Regions from separate parts of the Celeribacter sp. genome, predicted to be linked through region 1. Evidence: riboswitches for the same ligand, from Rfam matches in the RefSeq annotation. Region 1 holds a riboswitch; each other region holds the start of a gene.
What was found. A riboswitch is a leader RNA that binds a small molecule or an ion and turns the genes downstream of it on or off. The one in region 1 is predicted to bind cobalamin.
Positions count from the first base shown of each region.

Region 2: it holds a riboswitch for cobalamin, as region 1 does, so the genes downstream of both, ACN0X0_RS16790 (energy-coupling factor ABC transporter permease) here and ACN0X0_RS04590 (TonB-dependent receptor plug domain-containing protein) in region 1, are expected to answer to the same signal.
Region 3: it holds a riboswitch for cobalamin, as region 1 does, so the genes downstream of both, ACN0X0_RS16855 (DUF1636 family protein) here and ACN0X0_RS04590 (TonB-dependent receptor plug domain-containing protein) in region 1, are expected to answer to the same signal.
Region 4: it holds a riboswitch for cobalamin, as region 1 does, so the genes downstream of both, nrdH (glutaredoxin-like protein NrdH) here and ACN0X0_RS04590 (TonB-dependent receptor plug domain-containing protein) in region 1, are expected to answer to the same signal.

Region 1 is NZ_JBLWTA010000002.1:390,176-395,731, forward strand. Features, by position in the region: gene ACN0X0_RS04585 (Tex family protein) at 1-1,990, shown strand, start outside; cobalamin riboswitch at 2,065-2,271, shown strand; gene ACN0X0_RS04590 (TonB-dependent receptor plug domain-containing protein) at 2,398-4,206, shown strand; gene ACN0X0_RS04595 (ABC transporter substrate-binding protein) at 4,231-5,049, shown strand; gene ACN0X0_RS04600 (FecCD family ABC transporter permease) at 5,046-5,556, shown strand, end outside.
Region 2 is NZ_JBLWTA010000013.1:54,446-60,001, forward strand. Features, by position in the region: gene ACN0X0_RS16765 (FAD-dependent oxidoreductase) at 1-85, shown strand, start outside; gene thiS (sulfur carrier protein ThiS) at 75-272, shown strand; gene ACN0X0_RS16775 (thiazole synthase) at 274-1,035, shown strand; gene ACN0X0_RS16780 (thiamine phosphate synthase) at 1,032-1,640, shown strand; gene ACN0X0_RS16785 (ThiF family adenylyltransferase) at 1,637-2,551, shown strand; cobalamin riboswitch at 2,642-2,869, shown strand; gene ACN0X0_RS16790 (energy-coupling factor ABC transporter permease) at 2,900-3,565, shown strand; gene cobF (precorrin-6A synthase (deacetylating)) at 3,629-4,390, shown strand; gene ACN0X0_RS16800 (cobyrinate a,c-diamide synthase) at 4,406-5,556, opposite strand, start outside.
Region 3 is NZ_JBLWTA010000013.1:68,845-74,400, reverse strand. Features, by position in the region: gene ACN0X0_RS16870 (ParB N-terminal domain-containing protein) at 1-221, opposite strand, end outside; gene ACN0X0_RS16865 (AAA family ATPase) at 218-1,522, opposite strand; gene ACN0X0_RS16860 (hypothetical protein) at 2,099-2,797, shown strand; cobalamin riboswitch at 2,881-3,105, shown strand; gene ACN0X0_RS16855 (DUF1636 family protein) at 3,227-3,595, shown strand; gene cobW (cobalamin biosynthesis protein CobW) at 3,600-4,655, shown strand; gene cobN (cobaltochelatase subunit CobN) at 4,655-5,556, shown strand, end outside.
Region 4 is NZ_JBLWTA010000007.1:205,340-210,895, forward strand. Features, by position in the region: gene nrdE (class 1b ribonucleoside-diphosphate reductase subunit alpha) at 1-1,348, opposite strand, end outside; gene nrdI (class Ib ribonucleoside-diphosphate reductase assembly flavoprotein NrdI) at 1,330-1,812, opposite strand; gene nrdH (glutaredoxin-like protein NrdH) at 1,817-2,071, opposite strand; cobalamin riboswitch at 2,137-2,341, opposite strand; gene ACN0X0_RS11765 (PqiC family protein) at 2,404-2,997, opposite strand; gene ACN0X0_RS11770 (MlaD family protein) at 3,003-5,129, opposite strand; gene ACN0X0_RS11775 (paraquat-inducible protein A) at 5,122-5,556, opposite strand, start outside.

The DNA.
Region 1 (5,556 bases):
GATTGCGCGCGAGAACGGGCTTGAACCGTTGTTGGAAGCGATCAAAGCGGACCGTTCCGCCGATCCCGAAAAGCTTGCCGAAGGCTTCATCACCGAGGCCGTGCCAACCGTGAAAGACGCCCTCAACGGCGCGCGCGACATCGCCACCGAAGAGCTGTCGGAAAGCGCCGATCTCTTGGGCAAGCTGCGCGATTTCATGCGGCGCGAGGCGCTTGTGACCGCCAAAGTCATCGCGGGCAAGGAACAGGAGGGCGCGAAGTTTTCGGACTATTTCGACCATTCCGAAAAATGGTCCGACATCGCCTCGCACCGCGCTTTGGCAATTCTGCGCGCGGCGAAAGAAGAGATCGTCACCATGGACATCGCGCCTGAGCCAGAAGAGGGTGCGGCGCGCGCCATTGCCATGGTCGCCTCTTATCTCGGCACCTCGACCGAGCAACCCGGCGATTTGTGGCTACGCACTGTCGCGCGCTGGGCGTGGCGGGTGAAATTCGCCATCTCGCTGCACATCGATCTGTTGGGCGAGCTGCGCCAACGCGCCCATGAAGATGCAATCACGGTGTTTTCGCGCAACCTCAAGGACTTGCTTCTGGCCGCCCCTGCGGGCGCCAAGGCCACCCTTGGCCTCGATCCGGGCATCCGTACAGGCGTCAAAGCCGCCGTGGTGGACGCCACGGGAAAGGTTTTGGACACCGCCACGATCTATCCGTTCCAACCGAAAATGGACGTGCGCGGGGCGGAGGCAAAGATCATCGACTTGGTGAGCCGCCACAATGTCGGCCTCATCGCCATCGGCAACGGCACGGCGAGCCGGGAAACCGAAAAACTGGTGGGCGAGACGCTGAAACTCCTGCCTCCGGGCGTCAAAGCCCCGACCAAGGTTGTGGTCTCCGAGGCGGGGGCTTCGGTCTATTCCGCCTCGGAACTCGCGGCGCAGGAATTCCCCGATCTCGACGTCTCCTTGCGTGGCGCGGTGTCGATTGCGCGTCGATTGCAGGACCCTCTTGCTGAGCTGGTGAAGATCACGCCCGAAAGCATCGGCGTCGGTCAGTATCAGCATGACGTCGACCAGCGCCGCCTGTCGCAGGCGCTCGAAGCGGTGGTCGAGGATGCGGTGAACGCCGTGGGCGTGGACCTCAACATGGCCTCCGCGCCTTTGCTCGCGCAGGTCGCGGGTCTCGGCCCGTCTTTGGCGCAGAGCATCGTCACCCACCGCGACATTCACGGTGCATTCCCGTCGCGCAAGGCGCTTTTGAAAGTGTCCGGTCTTGGTCCGAAAGCCTTTGAACAATGCGCGGGGTTCTTGCGTATTCGTGAAGGTGACGAGCCGCTCGACGCCTCCTCTGTGCACCCCGAAGCCTATGATGTGGCGCGCGAAATCGTCAAAGCCTGTGGCCGCGACATGCGCGAGATCATGGGCAATCCGACGGCGCTCAAGGGGCTGCGCGCCGAACAATTCGTCACCGGAGACTTCGGCCTGCCGACCGTGCGCGATATTTTCACAGAGTTGGAAAAACCGGGCCGCGATCCGCGCCCTGAATTCAAGACCGCGACGTTCACCGACGGGGTCGAGGACATCAAGGATCTGAAACCCGGCATGCGGCTTGAGGGCACTGTGACCAACGTCGCGGCCTTCGGGGCCTTTGTGGACATCGGCGTGCATCAGGACGGTTTGGTGCATGTCAGCCAATTGGCCGACCGTTTTGTCAAAGACCCGCATGAGGTGGTGAAGGCAGGCGACATCGTGTCGGTCCGCGTCACCGAAGTGGACATCCCGCGCAAACGCATCGGATTGTCGATGCGCAAGGATGGCGGCGCGCAGGACAGAGGTCAACAGGACCGCAACGCGCAACAACCGCGCGGGAATGCAGGCGGCAAAGGCGGATACGGTGGCAAACCCCGTGGCAGCAACGCGCCCAAGCCCCGCACCTCCGAGAGCCAAGGCGCCTTTGGTGCTGCGCTTTTGGATGCGATGAAAAAGAAAACATGACACAAACGCGGCCTTCCGCAACGTGATGCGACCAAAGCATTGGCCGGAGAATCTTGACTTCTCCGGCCATTTCGCTTTTCTGCACCCATTCAAGTTCCGGCCCAGCCGGATGAAAAGGGAACACGGGATGATCCGGCAGAGCTGCCTATGATCAAAGCCGTGGCTGCCCCCGCAACTGTGAACGGTGAGCGACGCCAAAACACCACTGGGACGATCCCGGGAAGGTTGGCGACCGCTGCGATCCGTGAGCCAGGAGACCTGCTTGGATGATCACCCTTTCCCGGACGCGGGGTGCGTCACGGAAGCGGCTGTCCGCAGCGGTGACGCCCTCACTGTCTGCGGAGATCTCCTCCACAGGCCCAAACGGATCACGGGAAGCCTCGCGCTTCTTTTCAGGAGGATACCCCATGCACGCCCTTACCAGCCTGCGTTTTTCACTGCTGGCAACAGCCGCATTCACCTTGCCACTCGCCGCCCTCGCCCAAGACGCGGGCGAGATTTACACTCTGGACGAAATCGTCGTCTCCGGAAGCCTGACGCCCGTCGCCAAAAGCGAAACGGGTGCGACGGTGGAGACGGTGGACGAAGAAACCCTTGCGACCCCGAGCGAGACTGTTGCCGATATCCTTGATAGCCTGCCGGGCGTTACCGTTAGCAAAAACGGTGGCATCGGCGCCTCTGCCACTCTGCGCATCCGTGGCCTCGGGTCCGAATATGTCGGAGTGCGCCTCAACGGCATCGACATCACCGACCCCTCCAGCCCGCAATCGGCCTATGACTTCGGCGGCTTGCGCTCCTACGGCATCGCCGCTGCCGAGGTCGTGAAAGGCTCGCAATCCGCCCTCTACGGGTCCGAGGCCATTGCCGGTCTGATCGAAATGAACACCACGCCTCAAACACCGGGCTTGTCCTTCAGTGCCGAAGCCGGCAGCTACGGCACCTACTCCGCCGGCGTGACGAACATGATCGAAAGCGAGACCGGCCACATCGCCTTTAGCCTGTCGCATTTCAAGACCGATGGCTTTTCGAGCATGTCGGACAATGACGAAAAGGATGGCTTTGAAGAGACCTTCCTGACCTTCGGCATGGAACATGACGTCAATGATCTCGTCACTTTGGGCGTGACAGGGTTCTACCGCACCAGTGACCTCGAATACGACACAAGCTTTGATGTCGGCGCAACTGCCACACGCGACCAAAAGGGCGTGCGGACCTATGCCGATTTCACAGTTGGCCAGTTCTCACATGAAGTGAGCGCCTCCTTCTTCCAGTCTGATCGTGTCTATGGCTCTGGGGCATCCAGCTATTACTACTCCAGCGAACGCAAAGAAGTCAGCTACCTCGGGTCAACCGACCTTTCAGCGATGACCTCCCTGACCTTCGGCGCTGAATATCTCGAAGAGTCCTTTGATGGCGCTGGCAATGGCCTTGATCGCAACAAAGCGGTCAAAGGCGAGTTGCTCATGGAACCCATGGCTGGGCTGAACCTCTCCGCGGCCTTGCGTTACGACGATCACTCCAAACTCGGCGAGCACGTCTCCGGGCGGCTTGCGGCGGCATGGGAAGTCACGCCCGACTGGATCGTGCGTGGAGTGTTAGGCACTGGTTTCCGCGCACCTTCCCTCTCCGAACGTTATGGCTGGGGCGGCAACCCGGACTTCACGGAAGAAACCAGCCGCAGCTCAGAGCTGAGTGTCGAGCGCCGCTTCCTGGGCGAGGATTTCGCAAAAGCCACGCTGTTCTATACGGAAATCGACGACAAAATTGACTGGAACTACGGTGCTGGTGCCTATGAGCAGATCGGCGGCACCACCACGTCCCAAGGCCTTGAGCTTTCCGGGCGCTACAGCCTGTCGGAACGGTTCGCACTCTACGGCAACTATACCTACACCGATGCCGAAAACCGCAACCAGCGCGCCGCGCGGGTCCCGCGTCACGACGCCACCATCGGCCTTGACGCCACTCTGACGGCTCGCCTTTCCGGTGCTTTCGAAGTGCAATTCGTCTCCGACCTCAAGGACATCGACACCTCCACCTCGACACTCTTCGATCTGGATGACTACACGCTGTTCAATGCCAGCCTGTCTTATGACCTGTCCGACAAGGTTCAGCTCTACTTGCGCGCAGACAATCTCACTGACGAGGATTACGAAACCGTCTCCGGCTACAACACGCCGGGCCGGTCGGCCTATCTCGGCCTCAAAGCGTCCTTCTGAGTGCGCTTTCCTGAGATCATAACATTGGCCACCGCCCTCTTTTCGGGGGCGGCGGCTTTGGCGGAAACGCCACCTGACACGACACCGCAACATGTCGTGTCGATCAACCTCTGCACCGATCAGCTCGCCATGATGATCGCGGCCCCCGGTCAGCTTTTGTCCATCACCGCCATGGCCCAAGACCCGCGTGCGTCTGTCATGGCCGACGCGGCGAAAGCCTATCCGACCAACAACGGGCTGGCCGAAGAGATTTATCTTTTGAAACCCGATCTCGTCCTCGCAGGCCAATTCACTGCGCGGGCGACCGTGTCGATGATGCGCCGTCTTGGCGTCGAGGTCGTGGAATTCTCCCCCGCGCGGTCTTTGGACGATGTCGCCGCCAATATGGTGAAAATGGGCGAGGCTTTGGGGCGCGAAGACGTGGCGCAGAGCATGGCCGATGATTTCACCCACCGTCTCGCCAAGCTCGACACCCCGACGGAAACGCGCCCCACCGCCGCCACCTATGCCGCCAATGGCTATAGCACCGGCGCGCAGAGCCTTTCGGGCGAGATCATCGAAACCGCTGGCTTCACCACGCTGGCCTCTGAGCTAGGCCTGCCGATGGGCGGCTTTGTGCCGCTCGAAGCCCTGATCATGGCCGACCCCGATCTGGTGATCTCCGGCGCCGATTACCCCGGCACGGCCCGCGCCGAAGAGGTGCTGTCCCATCCCGCATTGACCCATCTGACGGGCGGGCATATGCCGATGCAGGACAAGGACTGGATATGCGGCCTGCCCTCTGTTTTGGGCGCGATCGAGCGGCTACGGGACGAGCGGGACACGCTGGAGATGCCTCAATGACCTACCCCCGGCTCTTGGCCTTTTTGACCCTCGCGGTGGTCGCGCTTTTCATCGCCTCGCTCCTCGTGGGCGTCGCCGACATGCCCATCTCCGACAGCCTCAGCGCGCTCTTTGGCGGCGGCGAAGGCCCCCTGCCGATGGTGATGCGCGAAATCCGCCTGCCGCGTGCGCTTTTGGGCGTGATGGTCGGCGTGAGCCTCGGTCTCTCGGGTGCCGCCCTCCAAGGCTACCTGCGCAACCCTTTGGCCGAACCTAGTGTGATTGGCATTTCCGCCTCCGCCGCCTTGGGCGCCGTGATCGCGCTTCAAAGTGGGTTTGCCGCGCTCTTCGCCCTCGCCCTGCCCCTCGCCGCGCTCGTAGGTGCCGCGATCTGCGTCCTGCTCATTCTCCTGCTCGCCGGCTCCGGCGGCACGCTGTCCTTGATCCTCGCAGGCATCGCGGTCTCGGCCCTATCCTCCGCGCTCACTGCTCTGGTTCTCAACCTCTCGCCCAACCCCTTTGCCGCCA
Region 2 (5,556 bases), on a different contig from region 1:
GTATCGCCACGGCTTTCTGATGGCCCCCGTTCTGGGCATGGAGCTGGCCGGGCTTTTGACACAGGAGAGCGCCGATGCGCATTGAATTGAACGGACAGTCTGTCGAAACCTCAGTCCCCACGCTGGCCGCGCTGATCACGGAGCAAAACTATGAGGCGCGCTCTGTCGCCTCTGCCGTTGACGGGCAATTCGTGCCGCGCGACGCGCGCGAGGGGATCAACCTGACGGCGGGCATGAAGATCGAGCTTCTTTCGCCGATGCAAGGGGGCTGACATGTTCTACGGCACCGAGTTGAAAAACCGCCTGCTGCTCGGCACGGCGCAATACCCCTCCCCCGACATCTTGCGGGCGGCCATCGCGACCTCTGGCACGGAGGTGATCACCGTCTCGCTTCGTCGCGAGGGCGCAGGCGGCGCGGGGTTTCGTGACATTCTCAAAGACAGCGGATGTCGCATCCTGCCCAACACGGCAGGCTGTCACAGTGCCCGCGAAGCGGTCACCACGGCGCAGATGGCGCGCGAAGTCTTTGGCACCAATTGGATCAAACTCGAAGTGATCGGCCATGCCGACACGCTACAACCCGATCCCTTCGCCTTGGTCGAAGCCGCGCGCATCCTCTGCGCCGACGGGTTCGAGGTCTTTCCCTATACGACCGAAGACCTGATCCTCGGCGAAAAACTGATTGAGGCCGGGTGCCGCGTGTTGATGCCGTGGGGCGCGCCGATCGGGTCCGGCCAAGGGCTGCGCAACATCGAAGGCTTACGGACCATGCGCGCGCATTTTCGCGATGTGCCTCTGGTGATCGACGCCGGGATCGGCGCGCCATCACAGGCCGCAAAGGCGATGGAGATGGGCTTCGATGCGGTGCTTTTGAACACTGCCGTGGCCAAGGCCGTCGATCCCGTGGCCATGGCAGAGGCATTTTCCCGTGCCGTAAGCGCCGGGAAACAGGCCTATGACGCGGGCCTCATGCCGCGGCGCGATATGGCTGAGGCCTCCACCCCGGTGTTCGGCATGGCGGAGCTTTTGGCATGACGCTTGATCCGTTTTATCTCATCGTCAGCCATGTCAGTCAGTTGGAACTGCTCGTGCCGCAGGGCGTGCGCCTCGTGCAACTTCGGATCAAGGATCAGCCCGACGACGAAGTCCGCCGTCAAATCCGCCGCGCCCGCGATTTTTGTGCGGTGCATCGCGCCCAACTTGTGGTGAACGACTATTGGCAGGCCGCGCTCGAACTGAAATGTCGCTTTGTGCACCTCGGCCAAGAGGACATGGACACCGCCGATTTTGCCGCGCTCAGGCGTGCCGAGGTCCGTTTCGGACTTTCCACCCATGACGAGGAAGAGTTGGACCGCGCGCTGTCGCTCGATCCGGCCTATGTCGCCTTGGGGCCGGTCTATCCAACGCTTTTGAAACAGATGAAATGGGGGCCGCAGGGGCTGGATCGGGTGCGGGCGTGGAAAGCGATGGCCGGAGACACTCCTCTGGTGGGCATCGGAGGCCTGACGCCAGAGCGCCTGCCCGGCCTCTTTGAGGCGGGCGCAGACAGTGCCGCCGTGGTGACCGACATCGCCACGGCCACCAACCCCGAGGCCCGCTGCGCAGAATGGATCAAAGCCACGCGGGAGTATGTCAAATGAGCCGCTACGCCAGACAGATATGCCTCGCCGGTGTTGGCCCCGAAGGTCAGGCCCGCCTCGGAGCGGCGCGGGTTCTGGTCGTGGGGGCCGGCGGGTTGGGGGCAACGCTTTTGCCGCAACTCGTGGGCGCGGGCGTCGGCTTTATCCGCCTGCTTGACCCCGATCTGGTCGAGGAAAGCAACCTGCATCGTCAGACGCTTTTCCGGATGAGCGATCTCGGCCAGCCCAAGGCCCAGATCGCCGCAGATACGCTGACCGGTCTGAACCCCGATGTCACTCTGGAGGCGCATGTCGCCCGGTTGACGCCTGCCAACCTGCCGCACTGGTCGCGGGATGTCGATCTGATCGTGGATGCCGCCGACAGTTTCGCCACAAGCTATGCGCTCTCAGATCATTGCCACCAAAGCGGACAACCGCTGATCAGCGCCTCCGTGACCGGCAGGCAAGGCTATGTCGGCGGCTTTTGCGGCGGGGCCCCCAGCCTGCGCGCGGTGTTTCCCGACCTGCCGGACGTCATGGGGTCCTGTTCGGAGACGGGTGTCATGGGGCCGGTGGTCGCCAATATTTCGGCACTGCAAGCCCAGATGGTGCTTGCCGTTTTGCTGGGCCAAGACCCCTCGCCGCTGGGACAGTTTCTGTCGGTGGATCTGATGGGCTGGCGCGTCAACGGGTTTCGGTTCGACAGCGCGCCGGAGCCGTCTCGGGCCAGCCCCGCCGTTTTGGCGCTGGAACAGATCACGCCAGACGATCTGGTGATCGACCTGCGTGACACGCCCGACGTGGTCCCGACCCCCGCCCCCGGCCAAAGGGTCGTCCTTGTCTGCGCATCGGGCCTTCGGGCCTGGCGCGCCGCGCGCGGCTTTGCCGAGACGTCTGAGGCCCATGTCGCCATCGTCGGGGTCGGCACATAGGACCTTAGCGTCGGTCACCTTATGGGAAAATTTCGAACATCTATCGCCCGGGAACGCGATCTTCACTTGACCTCATTCCCCGTCCCGCGTTTATCTGAACCCCTGTTTGGTGCCTGATGACGCGCAATGCTGAGGGCTCAATCGGGAACGGGGAAGGATGTCGCGACACGCAGCACCCAAAGCCCCGGCCGCCCCCGCGACTGTATGCGGTGAGCGCGCTCCCACACACCACTGGAGAGCCCCGTCGGGATCTCTGGGAAGGGGGAGTGGCGCTTTGACCCGCGAGCCAGGAAACCGGCCAGCAGCCACATCAACCGCCGTCGGGTGTGACGGCAAGGAGTACGCGATATGCATATTGAACCGGGCATCGTCACGGGTGCCAAAATCGTCTTGAGCTATGCCACTGCGGCAGGCGCAGGGCTCTATACCCTCAAATCCGCCATTGAGACGATCCGTCAGCAAGGGCTTGTCTCTCTGGCCGGGCGGGCGCTCATTGCCACCGCCGCCGTCTTCACATTCTTTCAGGTCCTGCCACATCATCCGGTTGGCGTGTCCGAGGTGCATTTGATCCTCGGCTCAACGCTGTTTCTGATCCTGGGCGCAGCGCCCGCCGCCATCGGTCTGGCGCTTGGGTTGCTGGCGCAGGGGCTGTTCTTCGCGCCCTTCGATCTGCCGCAATACGGGATGAATGTGACGACGCTTCTGGTGCCGCTCTTCGGGCTTCAGATGCTGGCCAAACGCGTGATCGCGCCCGGCACCGCCTATGTCGATCTGAAATATTCACAAGCTCTGGCGCTCTCGACCGCCTATCAGGGCGGGATCGTCCTTTGGGTGGCTTTCTGGGCGATCTACGGTCAGGGCGTGGCCAATGTGAGCCAGGTGATGAGCTTTGGCGCCGCTTACATGACGGTGATCCTGATCGAACCGCTTCTCGATCTGGCCGTTCTGGCGCTGGCGAAACGGGCAAAATCCCTGCAAGGCAGCGGGTTTGTTACGCCGCGCCTTTATGCCTGAACTCAACCGTGAAAAGACGGAATACGAGGGGGGCTTCGGCTCCCCTTTTTTGAGAGGCCTACCATGATCGACTTGAGCTTGATCGGCATCGGCACCGGCAATCCCGATCACATCACCCATGAGGCCATCGCGGCGATGAATGCCGCCGATCTGATCCTCATCCCTTTGAAGGGCCCGGAAAAGACCGAGCTTGCCGAGCTGCGCCGCGCGCTTTTGGCACAGCATCTGACCAATCCCGCCACGCGTCTGGTCGAATTCGATCTGCCGCACCGCGATGCCGAGGGCGCGCCCTACGCGCGGCGCGTCTCGGACTGGCACGACGCGATTGCCGAAGCCTGGGAGCGCGCGATCGCGGCGGCTCTGGGACCGGACCCTGAGGCGAAAGTGGCGCTTTTGATCTGGGGCGATCCGATGCTTTATGACAGCAGCCTGCGCATCGCCGACCGGCTCAAGACGCGACGGCAAATCACACCGCGCGTCATCCCCGGCATCACCGCGATTCAGGCGCTCTGCGCCGCCCATGCCATACCATTGAACAGTGTTGGAGACCCCGTCACCCTCACCACCGGGCGGCAAATCCGAGATCACGGCTGGCCCGAAGGCGCGCAAACCGTTGTCGTCATGCTCGACGGCGATTGCGCCTTTCGAACCCTCGACCCTGAAGGGATCGAGATCTGGTGGGGCGGCTGCGTGGCCATGCCTCAGGAACGTCTCGTCGCCGGGCCGCTGCGCGAGGTGGGCGAGAAAATCGTCACCACCCGCGCCACCCTGCGCGCAGACCTAGGCTGGGTGATGGACATTTACCTCATGCGGCGAAACGCGTGAGCCAACCGTTTCACCTCACTGGCTGGCCTCGGCGATCAGGTGGAAAAACGTGCCGGTGACGCGACCGCCCTCAGGCATCACGCGGACAGACCCCGTTTCGGGCACCTCCGCACCATTCGGATCAACGACGCGCGCCAATGGGGCGTCGGGTTGCGACAGAATATTCGCATAGTGGAACTCATGCCCGCGCAGCGCGTGGCCTGTGGCGAACCCGGGCATCGGCGACATCAGATCGGCACGGCGATACCCCAGATGCATCTTGCGCTTGGCAAAGCTGGTCTCCAGACCGAAAAGCCCCAGCATTTCGTGGCGCTGCCCCTCGGCATCGACGATCCCGGCGCCAAGCGCCATATAGCCCCCGCATTCGCCATGCACCGGGCGAGTTTGGGCAAAATTCCGCACCCCCTCGATGAAAGTGCGATTGCCGGAAAGCCGCCCGGCATGCAGCTCGGGATAGCCGCCGGGCAACCAGCAGACATCCGCGCTTGGATCAGGCGCCTCATCGGCCAGCGGCGAGAAGGGCAAGATGCTGGCCCCGGCGGCACGCCAAGCTTCCATCAAATGCGGATAGACAAAGGAAAACGCCGCATCCCGCGCCAAAGCGATGCGCTGGCCGGGCGGAGGCGCGGGCCTATAGGGGGCAAACGCCCCCCCTTGCGCCGTGGCACACCCCATGATCGCGTCGAGATCGCAATGCTCGGCCACGATCTCGCCCGCATGAAACAGCAATCGCTCCAGTTCTCCGGTTTCCTCCGCCTGCACAAGGCCCAGATGCCGAGACGGCAGTTCGATCCCGGCGGCGCGCGGCAGAACGCCCAACACAGGCAGTCCAATGCTCTCGAACCCACGCCGAACCAAGGCCTCATGCCGGGGCGAGGCGATTTTGTTCAACACAACACCTGCCACCGTCACGTCCGCGCGAAACTGCGCGAGGCCCAAGGCCACCGCCGCCGCCGTCTGCGCCTGTCCCGAGGCGTCGATCACCAAGATCACCGGCCAGCCCATCAGCGCGGCAATATCGGCACTGGCGCCTGTCCCGGTTTCGCCCGGCACGGCCACGCCATCGAAAAGCCCCATCGAGCCCTCGGTCACGATAAGATCGACGGGGAAATCGGTGGTTCGCGCGGCGAGCGCAGCGATCTGCGCCGGCGTCATCGCCCAGGCAT
Region 3 (5,556 bases), on a different contig from region 1:
AAATCATGGGCGAGGCGGTCGTTTTCTTCGCGGATCGCGGCCTCGGCAGCTTGGCGTTCGCGCAGGGCGGAAGCGTTTTCCTGAATGGCGCTGGCCATCGGACCACGGCGGGCCTCACGCGTGTCCGGTTCCTCTGTCCCCGCGGGGACAGGCGTGGCGGTTTCCTCCTCGACCGGATCGGTCGGGAAGTCGATATCAAAGACGCGGCGTTTCTTGCTCATGTCTCATCCTCCAGATTGCCCCAGGCCTCGAGAAGGTGCCCACGGAATTCTTCATACGCATTGTCGAAAGAGGACCGTGCACGGCGCCAGGTTTCACGCGTCATGTCGCGGTAATCGGTCTCATAGATCGACGACAGAAAGCGACCGGACTGCTCAACGGCACGGGTCATCTCAATCGGGTTCTGGGTGAGCCTATCCCCGAACACCTTTTCAAAAGCCTCCCGCATCGCGCGGTGCAACTCATTGCCGGCTTCGAACCGTGTCAGCAGAAAGCGGATGTCGTGAAACACCTTCGGCAGATTGCTTGTACCCGCGGGGACGACACCGTTGAAGGCGGAGAGATCTTCGAGCGCTTCGGCGAGCTGACCGATGAAAGAAGTGGTGGAGTCATATTCCCAGTAGCCCGGGCCCGAGGGGATATAAAGCACATCAGCGGCAAAGACCGCATTCATCGACTGATAGCCGATCGCGGGCGGACAGTCGAAGATGATCATGTCGTAGGCGTCGGCGGGCAGGGCGTCGAGATAGCGGCTCACGGCGGCAAAGAACGACCACTCCGGATTGAGGTGACGATATTGCGCAGAGGCGAATTCGACAAAGGCCGCATTGGCACAGGACGGGATGATGTCGATGGTCGGCCAATTGGTCGGCTTGATAAAGTCCGCGACGCGCAGGTCCGCGAGACCCATGTCGGTAATCGAAGAGGGCAGGCGGCGTTGGGGCAGGGCGGAACCGCTCTCTGCGCCACGGGTCGCGGCATTCATGCGCTCTGTCTCATTGATCAGGTCGCGCGCCATGATGCCCCAAACGGTGAACTCCTCAGCCACATCCGAAAGCCCCATGGAGTGGGACAGCGTCGCCTGCGGATCGAAGTCGACACAAAGGACACGGTAGCCATCGAGCGCGGCGGCATGAGCGAAGTGAAGCGCCACGGTGGATTTGCCCGCGCCGCCTTTAAAGTTGGCAATCGCCGCGCGGATCGCCCGCTTGCCCGCCGGACGGGTCGGCATGAGGGACTTGCGGCTCACCTTAAGACGGCGGCGCAGCTCGTTGATCTCTTCGAGTGTGTACCAGCGCTGACGCCCGTCCTCTTCGACATAGCCCTGCGGCAGGGACGGGTCGGCAGCCAGACGGCCGCGCATGGTGGATTGGTTGACCTTGAAGATGAGCTCCGCCACCTCCCAGCTCGAAAATCTGCGGAGCGTCTTCTCGCGCTCAGGGGAATAAGTCTGCTGCCGGATAAATCCCTGCATCTTGAGCGACTGGGCCTGTAGTCGCGACAAGTCTTCATGGGTAAACATTGTGCCTCCTGTCCCCGCGGGGACGCTTTCTATTATCTGTTTCGGATTTACGCGGAAAATAGAAAAATTGCAAAACCTAAAAGCGTAAATTAAAGTAAAAGCGTCAAAAGCGCTGAATTGAAGAAAACCCCTGTGTTTTCTACCGCTCCCTAGGTGCTGTCTGATTCGGAACAGAGGCCGTGAGCATGAGCGTCAGGGGCGGAACCTCTCGGGGATAACCCGCTAAATAGGGGGTCAGCTTCGGGTCTTCCGCTATCTATTGGGGGACATTTTGCCCCCAAATAGGGGACAACCAGCGTGTCCCCCTATACCATTAATACCTTTCTTTTTCTTTTTTTGAGGAATTTGGTTGGGATGATGCCAACAGGAGTCGCTTGACAGAATCGACGAACTCAACGCAAATTGTTTCAAGATCATAAAAAACGCCGAGAGCGCGATTGTTCGGAGGGTTTCACCTTTGACGCGGACATCTCGGGAAACATTCTTCGGAATGATTGAGGCAAAGACGTATCCCGACACGAGACACGGATGCGGCGACGGATAAAAGCAGAGAGACCTCTGCGAAGGGCGAGACAGATGTTGTCGATCAAACCGGTGGGTCCGCAGGCCGCCGCAGTCAAATACGATGTGCTCACAGCACTCGGGACCTATGCGCTCTCTCAGCCTAAGGGCAAACAAGTGCTTTGTCTCCGTCTCATGACCCTCATCACAGCACGCTACAATTGGCAGCGCAACGAGCTTGCCATCGGTCAACGTGAAATCGCGCGGATGTGGCGCGTCGAGGAACGGACCGTCAAACGCGAGATGGCCAAGCTCCGCGCCATGGAATGGCTCCTCGTCAAGCGTCAAGGCGCGCGGGGACGGGTGACGCAATATGCGCTGGCTTTTGAAAAGATCCTTGAGGACACGCGGCCGATCTGGGCCGACGTCGGGCCGGATTTCGAACAGAGGATGGAAGGGCGAGGGGACACCCCGCCAGAGACCGATGCGAAAGTCGTGCCGCTTCAACCGCAGGGCAGGGCGGTCGCGGCACCTGAGGTCGATAGCTCAACGGAATGGGGGCTGGCGCGCAGTTTGATCTATGCGGAAGACCCCGCACGCTATGCGAGCTGGATCGCCGCCCTGAGCCGTGGCGAAAGGGTTGGACGCAGGCTCTACCTCACGGCCCCGAGCCGCTTTCATGCGCATTATGTGGCCACCCATCTCAATGCACTCTGCCTAAGCGCGGTCAAACAGGTCGATGGCGATGTGGATGAGGTGATCATCCTCGGGTAAGACCGAGAGGGCCGTAGAGGCTTGCCGCGTCTATTGTTTACGCCACGGATTGCTCGATCGCTTGACAATAGAACGCAACTCACTCAATCAAAGGGTGCATTGGTTCCTGCCGTTTGGCAGGTGAAAAGGGAATGTGACAGGGTCTTTGTCAAAACGAGGACCCAAGCGCAGCCGCCCCCGCGACCGTGACCGGAAAGGGTGCTTTGGGCCACTGGCTTTCGAGCTGGGAAGGTGAAGCAACCGCAGAACGCGACAGAGGCGTTCGAAATCCGCAAGCCGGGAGACCTGCCAATGTTGATGATGACCGGCGAACGGGGTGTTTCGCGACCGGGAGGAGAGGGCCGGTCGTGATCTTGACCTTTGTTCCCTGTCCACTGGCGCGTTTCTCCCAAAGCCACCGGAAGGCCATTGGCGAGAGGAACGGGCAAAATGCCAACGATTTTATCTGTTTGCACCACCTGCAAGCGTGACGATGCCGATCCCACGGACGAGACGCGGCCGGGTACGTATTTGTTGCGGGCTCTACGTGATCATGGCGCCCCGGACGATGTGGTGATCCGCGAAGTCTCCTGTCTCTCCGCCTGTTCAAACGGCTGCGCTGTGGCGCTCAGTGAGCCGGGCAAATGGTCCTATGTCTACGGTCGAATGACCGCCGCCGATGCCCCCGACATTCTGGCCGGCGCCGCCGCCTATGCCGCCACTGAAAACGGCCTTGTCCCGTGGCGCGAGCGCCCTGTGATCTTTCGCAAACAAAGCCTCGCGCGCATCCCCCCTTTCCCGACATTTGAGCAGGAGTAATGTCATGACCAATCCTAATTCCGATTTGGCCAAAATCCCGGTCACCGTGATCACCGGTTTTCTCGGCGCGGGCAAAACCACGCTTGTGCGCCACCTGATGGCCCATGCGGGCGGGCGCAAATTGGCCGTTTTGGTCAATGAATTCGGCACCGTGGGCGTCGATGGCGACATTCTGCGGCAATGTGCTGACGAGAATTGCCCTGATGAGAACATCGTCGAGCTGGCGAATGGCTGCCTGTGCTGCACTGTGGCGGATGATTTCATCCCGACGATCGAGGCGTTGATGGCGCGGCCGCAAAAGCCTGATCACATTCTGATCGAAACCTCCGGGCTTGCGCTGCCCAAACCGCTGCTGAAGGCGTTCGACTGGCCTGCGATCCGCTCGAAAATCACCGTGGACGGGGTGATTGCGCTCGCGGATGCCGAAGCTGTCGCCGCCGGACGGTTTGCGCCCGATGTGGCCGCCGTCGATGCGCAACGTCTGGCCGATGACAGTCTCGATCACGAGACCCCGCTCTCTGAAGTGTTCGAGGATCAGATTTCTTGCGCCGATCTGGTGCTCTTGTCTAAGGCCGATCTGGCAGGGGAGGCGGGTCTTGCGGCGGCGCGCGCGGTGATCGAGGCCGAAGTGCCGCGCAAACTGCCGATCCTGCCGCTGACCGAAGGTGTGATCGACCCGAAAATCGTGCTGGGCCTCAACGCCGCTGCCGAAGACGATCTGGCCGCGCGCCCCTCGCATCATGACGGGGCGGATGACCACGAGCATGACGATTTCGACACGGTGGTGATCGACCTGCCGGAGATCGACGATCCGGCCCCATTGATTGCCGCCATCGAGCGCCTCGCGCGCGAGCAGAACATCCTGCGCGTCAAAGGTCATATCGCCATCACCGGCAAGCCGATGCGCCTTTTGGTTCAGGCGGTGGGCGCGCGGGTGCGCCACCAGTTCGACCGACCCTGGGGCGCCGACCCGCGCCGCTCTGCGCTGGTGGTGATCGGCGAACATGACGACGTGAACGAAGCGGCGATCCGCGCCGAACTGCTTGGGTTTCCCGCCTGATGCACGTTACCTTCCGCGAAAGCCACGGCCTTGAGGAGACCGAGGTGCCGACCGATCTGGGGCAACGCCCTGCCGATCTGGTGGTGCTGTCGTTCTCTGACAGTGATCTGGGGGCTTTCGCGGCGGGCTGGCGGCGGGCAGGGGCCGAGCGCGGCTTGCCAACGCTTCGCCTCGCCAATCTGGTCAATCTGCGCCATCCGGTGTCGGTCGACACCTATGTGGAAAATACGCTCTCGGGGGCCAAAGGCATTCTCGTGCGGCTGATCGGCGGCGAGGCCTATTGGCCCTATGGCCTTGCCAGTCTACAGGACCTCGCCCGACGCAAGGGGATTGCGCTGGCGATCCTGCCCGCCGACGGGCGCGACGATCCGCGGCTCGATGCGCTGTCGACGGTGCCGATCCCGGTTTTGCGACGGCTCAAAACCCTCTGCGATGCGGGCGGTGCGGTCGCGGCACAGACGGCTTTGGCGGAACTTGCAAGGGCCTCGGAGCTTTCAGTCCCGCCCGTGACGGGGGAAACGCAAATTCCCCCCCACGGGTTTTACTGTCCCGACGCGGGTCCGATAGAAACCCTTGGAAACACAGGCCCGCTGGTGCTTGTGAGTTTCTACCGCTCCTATCTGGCCGCCGCCGACACTGCGCCGATTGATGCGTTGATCACCGGCCTGCGCGCGCGGGGATTTGCCGCCTACGGAGTCTTTGCGCAGTCGCTCAAAGCACCGGGATTTGGCGCTTGGCTGAGCCGATCCCTCGGCCCGCGCAGGCCCGCCTTCGTCGTCAATGCCACCGCCTTTTCTGCGCAGAATCCGGAGGGACAAACGCCCTTCGACGGCTTTGAGTGCCCAGTGTTTCAGGTCGCGCTTTCCACCGCGCGGCGCAAAGAATGGGCCGGGGCCGAGCG
Region 4 (5,556 bases), on a different contig from region 1:
ACACGGCGGTCAGCGCACGCACGGCGGTGCCGACGCTCTGGCCCAGATCCTTGCCGTCCATGGTTTTCGCGATATTCAGCGAGCCGAGGTTGCACGAAATATCGGTGCCAAGGTGGCTATAGGACAGGTCATCGTTGAACTCGGAGGCCTCGTTGACCTGCAAAATCTCGGAACAGAGGTTCGACATGTTGATGCGACCCGCAATCGGGTTCATCCGGTTCACCGTGTCCTCGAACATGATGTAGGGATAGCCGCTTTCGAACTGAATTTCCGCGATGGTCTGGAAGAAGGTCCGCGCGTTGATCTTTTTCTTGTGAATGCGTTTGTCGTCCACCATCTCTTCGTATTTCTCGGTGACCGAGATTTCAGAGAAGGGCACGCCGTAGACCTTTTCCACGTCATGCGGGGAGAAGAGATACATATCGGCGTTTTTCTTGGCGAGCTCAAAGGTGATGTCGGGGATCACCACGCCCAAAGACAGCGTCTTGATGCGGATTTTCTCGTCGGCGTTTTCGCGTTTGGTGTCCAAAAACCGCATAATATCAGGGTGATGCGCGTTCAGGTAAACGGCACCGGCACCCTGACGTGCGCCCAATTGGTTGGCGTAGGAAAAGCTGTCTTCGAGGAGCTTCATCACCGGAATGACGCCCGAAGACTGGTTCTCGATACCTTTGATCGGCGCGCCGTGCTCGCGGATGTTGGTCAGCAAAAGCGCCACACCGCCACCGCGTTTCGACAGTTGCAGCGCGGAGTTGATGCCGCGACCGATGCTTTCCATGTTGTCTTCGAGACGCAAAAGGAAACAAGAGATCAACTCGCCACGGGATTGCTTGCCTGCGTTCAAAAACGTCGGCGTCGCGGGCTGGAAACGACCCGACAGCATTTCGTCCATGAAGGACAAAGCCAGAGCTTCGTCACCGCGCGCCAGAGCCAGCGCGGTCATCACCACACGGTCCTCATAGCGCTCAAGATAGCGCTGCCCGTCGCGGGTTTTCAGCGTGTAAGACGTGTAATATTTGAAGGCGCCCAAGAAGGTCGGGAAACGGAATTTCTTGGCGTAGGCGTCGTCCCAAATCTTGCGCATGAAGTTCTTGGAATATTGGTCCAGAACCGCCGCCTCATAGTACCCTTCCTCCACGAGATAGCCGAGCTTCTCGTCGAGCGAGTGAAAGAACACGGTGTTCTGGTTCACATGTTGCAGGAAATATTGACGTGCCGCCATGCGGTCGGCCTCAAAACGGATATGCCCGTTCTCGTCGTAGAGATTGAGCATCGCGTTGAGCGCGTGATAATCCGTGGTGCCATTCAGGCCAGATTTTTGGCCACTCTTCAAGCCATCGTCGAGCATGGCGCATCCCCCATTTGTGCGAGGCCGAGGTTCCGGCCCATCTGTTCCAATCCGGCGCGAACCCGCGCGATGTCATTGTCAAATCCCGCCAGCTCGAATTTGTAGAGCAGCGGGACATTGCATTTCCGGGCGATCACATCGCCCGCGCTGGCAAACAAAGTGCCGAAATTTCGGTTTCCAGACCCAATCACACCACGCAGCAGCGCGCGGGTGTCGGGATCGTTCAAGAGGCGGATCACCTGTTTCGGAACCGCGCCGCGCCCCTCGCCATCCGCATAGGTCGGACAGATCAGGACGAAAGGCCGGTCGATCACCGGCCTCGTATCCTTCGGAGAGATCGGAATGCGTTTCGCCGGAAGGCCGAGCCTGTCGACGAAACGCACCGTGTTTTCCGAAGTGGAAGAATAATAGACGATATCCGGAAAGCCGCTTGGCAGCGCCGGCTCTGGACACACGTCTGACATCGGATCAGGACAGGCGTGCGATCATGTCGGGACGAAAGCCGGACCAGTGATCCTCACCGGCGACGACAACAGGTGCCTGACGGTAGCCGAGGCCGGTCACGCGGGACATGGCGTCGTCGTCTTGGGTCAGGTCGATCACATCGTAGCTGATGCCTTTGGCATCGAGCGCGCGCGTCGTGGCGGTGCATTGCACGCAGGCGGGTTTCGAGTAAACGATGATGGTGTCGGTGGCGTTCTGGGTCGCGGTCTGGGCGGTCATTGCTCTTTGTCCTCTTGTGTCGTGCCGAGGACAGCGGAAACCCCGCGCCCCCGAACCCTCCGTTCGTGGTTCTGTTCCGCTTTGGCAGGTCTCCTGACTTCGCGGATCATGGCTTGGCTGGCCTTCCCAGAGCCCCTTTCAAAGGGCGGCCCCAGTGGCATTTTCAACCTCGCTCACCGCTTACAGTTACGGGGGTAGCGCCGGATTTACACCGATCTTCCCTCTTAGCCACCGACACGAGTCGATGGAACCGAAGCAACATCATATAGCTTCCTGAGGGGGTCTACTGTCAATATGTAGATAGCGCTTGACAGGAATTGAATCGGAGAAAGTTATCGGCGCAGGTCTTGGGTGATCTCAATCGCCAAATTTTGCAGCGCTTGACCCGATGCGCGGGCAATGCTTGCGGGGCTCGCATCCGGCAATGGCACAGAGATGTCGAACCGACTGATCCGTTCTCGCACAACATGGTCATAAGAGGAAACCGCAAACTGACCTTTCAGGACAAATTGTCCCTCTGATTGTCCCTCTGATCGTCCTGGCGCGCGCGCCAACATATCGGAAACCTGCACATGCACAGCGGCCTGCGCAGGCGTTTCAAGCGGCCAAGGCTCGGCGGCGACCGTTGCGGAGCCGCCCCGCGAAATCGCCTCCGCCAGACGCAGGGTCACGGCGCGGCGTGGCTCGTCGGCCCAGAGCGCGTTGTCCAAAGGCGTCAGGGCGCCATCCGCCCCCTCGATCAAAATCTGCGACTCTTCGGCATAGGCGGGTAGGGAGACCTCGCGCATCTCCAGCGTCGCCACCTGCATCCGCACTTGCGTGGTTTCGGCCGTGGTCGCTGCGGGGGCGCTATCGATCAGATAACGCGGCTCGGTGCCGCCACAGGCGGTGAGGGCCAGAAGAGCGAGGGGGAGAAAACGAACCATATCGATCACCGTCCAAACAAGAGGGAATTGGGATTGCGCTCGATGGCGCGGGCGAGTTTGCTGAGCGCTTCGGCGGCGGCGCGCACTTCGCGCAGCGACGAAATTGTCTCGCGGTTGAAACTGGATTGCGAGCCGTAATCCGATAGGGTGCGCTCGGCCTCGGCCACCAGCGCCTCGATCCGGCGCGACAGCTCCGGCAGGTTCGCGGTGGCATCCTCGACCGCAGACGCCGCTTCGCGCGCAGAGGCCAGCGTCGCATTGGTGTTCTCGATCAAGCCGCCTTCGCGCAATTCGGCCAAGGCCTCGCGCGCCTCGTCCAACGCGCCGGTCAAGCTGGCCGGAAGCGCGCGCATGTCGGGCGTGTCGACCAGGCGGTCCGCGCCTTCGAGAAAGGCGGAGGCAGCGGCCAAGAATTGTTCGACCTCAAGCGCATTGGCTTTTTCGGTGAGCGCCTGCAAATCCGCGATCAGAGCGGGCAGGGTCTCGGTCGCCGTGTCAATCTTGCCCGCGACATCCGTGACGGAGGTGGCGGCCTCTTCGGCGGCATCAAGTGCGGCGACGAGGCGGTTCACCGCATCGGCCTGACGCAACTGTTCGGCGACGGCGCGCAGTTCCGAGACGGCGGTGTTCAACTCTGCGGGCAGGGCTTGGGTCTCCGGGCTGCCGATGAGGCCGCGCGCATCGTCCAGAAGCGCGACAAAGGCATCGGGGGCGGCGCGCAGGTTTTCGTCCCCCGCGAGGCTCTCCACGGCGGCCAATGTGGCGATGGTCTGATCCAAAAGTTCCTCGACCGGCAGGTCGTTCACCCGTTGCAAAAGCCCCTCGGCGGTGGCGCCCATATCCGGCAGATCGGAGGCGACAGAGGGCAACAAAGGTGCCGTTTCCGCGAAAATGCCCAGCGTATCCGGCGCGGCATCGGGCAGTTCCACCAGCTCGACCACGAGGGAGCGGCTAAAAATGCTTTGCGTCGCCAACCGTGCGCGCAGCCCGTTTTTGACCGCATTCGAGAAAAAGGCGATCACCTCTGCGGTGGGGGCCTCGGCATCTAAGCCCAGCCGCTGCGGGTCGATGGAGATCACCGAGCGCAGTACGACCTCTTGGCTGTCATTGCGCTCTTCGATGAAGGCGCCAAGGAAGGAGACAGAGCCGATTTTGACGCCTTTGTAGACCACCGAGGAGCCAGCCGTCAGGCCGCTGACGGATTCGTCGAATTCCACGGTCAGATCGACCGGGTTCTCGATTTCCTCGCGAAACACGCTGGCGCGCGCGGTGTCTTCGTCGTCGTAAAGATCGAACACCTGCCCGCTGCGGATCGGTTCGCTGCCGGAGACCACCGTGTCAAAGGCGATGCCGCCGCGCACGAGGCTGGCAATCGAGCCGACCGAGAGGTTTAGCCCGCTGGGGCCGATGTTGACCGAAAAGCCGGAGACCTGCCAGAACCGCGCAGCACTGGTCAGGCGGCGATCATAGGGCGCGTTGATAAAGGCATCGACCATGACGCCCTCGCCACTGTCCGTCAGGCGCGGGGTCTCGATTTTGCCAACCTCGATGCCTTGGTGAAAGATCGGCGCGCCGGGGGTGAGCTGACTGCCGGAATCGGTGCGCAGCGTCACTTTCGTGCCGCGCATGCCGGGCAGGATCAGCGGTGTCTCTTCGAGGCCCGTGAAACGCGTGGCTTTCGCCTCGGGCACGGGGTCGAAAGCGGCCTGGATATAGGCGCCCGAAAGCACGGTGGAGAGGCCGGTGATGCCGCTGGCGGAGACCTCTGGCCGGACGATCCAGAATTGCGCATCTTCGGGGAGAGAGGCGGCGACGGTGCGGTCGATCCGCGCGCCGATGACGACGGAGGCCAGATCAGGCGCGAATTTCACATCCTCGACGACGCCGATTTCGACGTCCCTGTACCGCAATGTGGTCTCATCGGCGGTGATCCCTGCGGCGTTTTCGAACAGAATTTCGATCCGCTGGCCGCGCTCGGCCCAGCTTTGCCAAGCGATGAAGAGCGTAACCACGAGGGCCGCGAGAGGCACCAGCCAGACATAGGACAGATTGCGCCAAAAGCTGTGTTTGGGCGGCGAGATCACTATGTCTGCGGGGCCCGTCTCGGGCTTTTGCTCGTTTGTGTCACTCATCTTCCAAAGCATCCCAAATCAGGCGTTCATCGAAACTCAGGGCCGCCATCATGGTGAAGGCCACAGAGAGCGCGAAACTGATCGCGGCGATCCCCGGTGTGATCGTCGCGGCGAAATCCAGCCTTACCAGAGAGGAGAGGATGGCGACAACAAAGACATCGATCATCGACCAGCGCCCGATGAATTCAACCACTTCGAACAGCAAGTGACGATGATGCGCCGACATGCGGACCCGCCGCGTGGTGGTCAGACCGAGAAAGGCGATGGCGATGAATTTGGCGACCGGAATGATGATCGAGGCGACAAAGACGATGGCGGCCACCCCGTAAGAGCCATGATGCATCAGCTCGACCACCCCGCCGAGAATGGTGTTTTCAGTCGTATGGCCGAGGCTGGCGGTGGCAAGCATCGGGTAAAGATTGGCGGG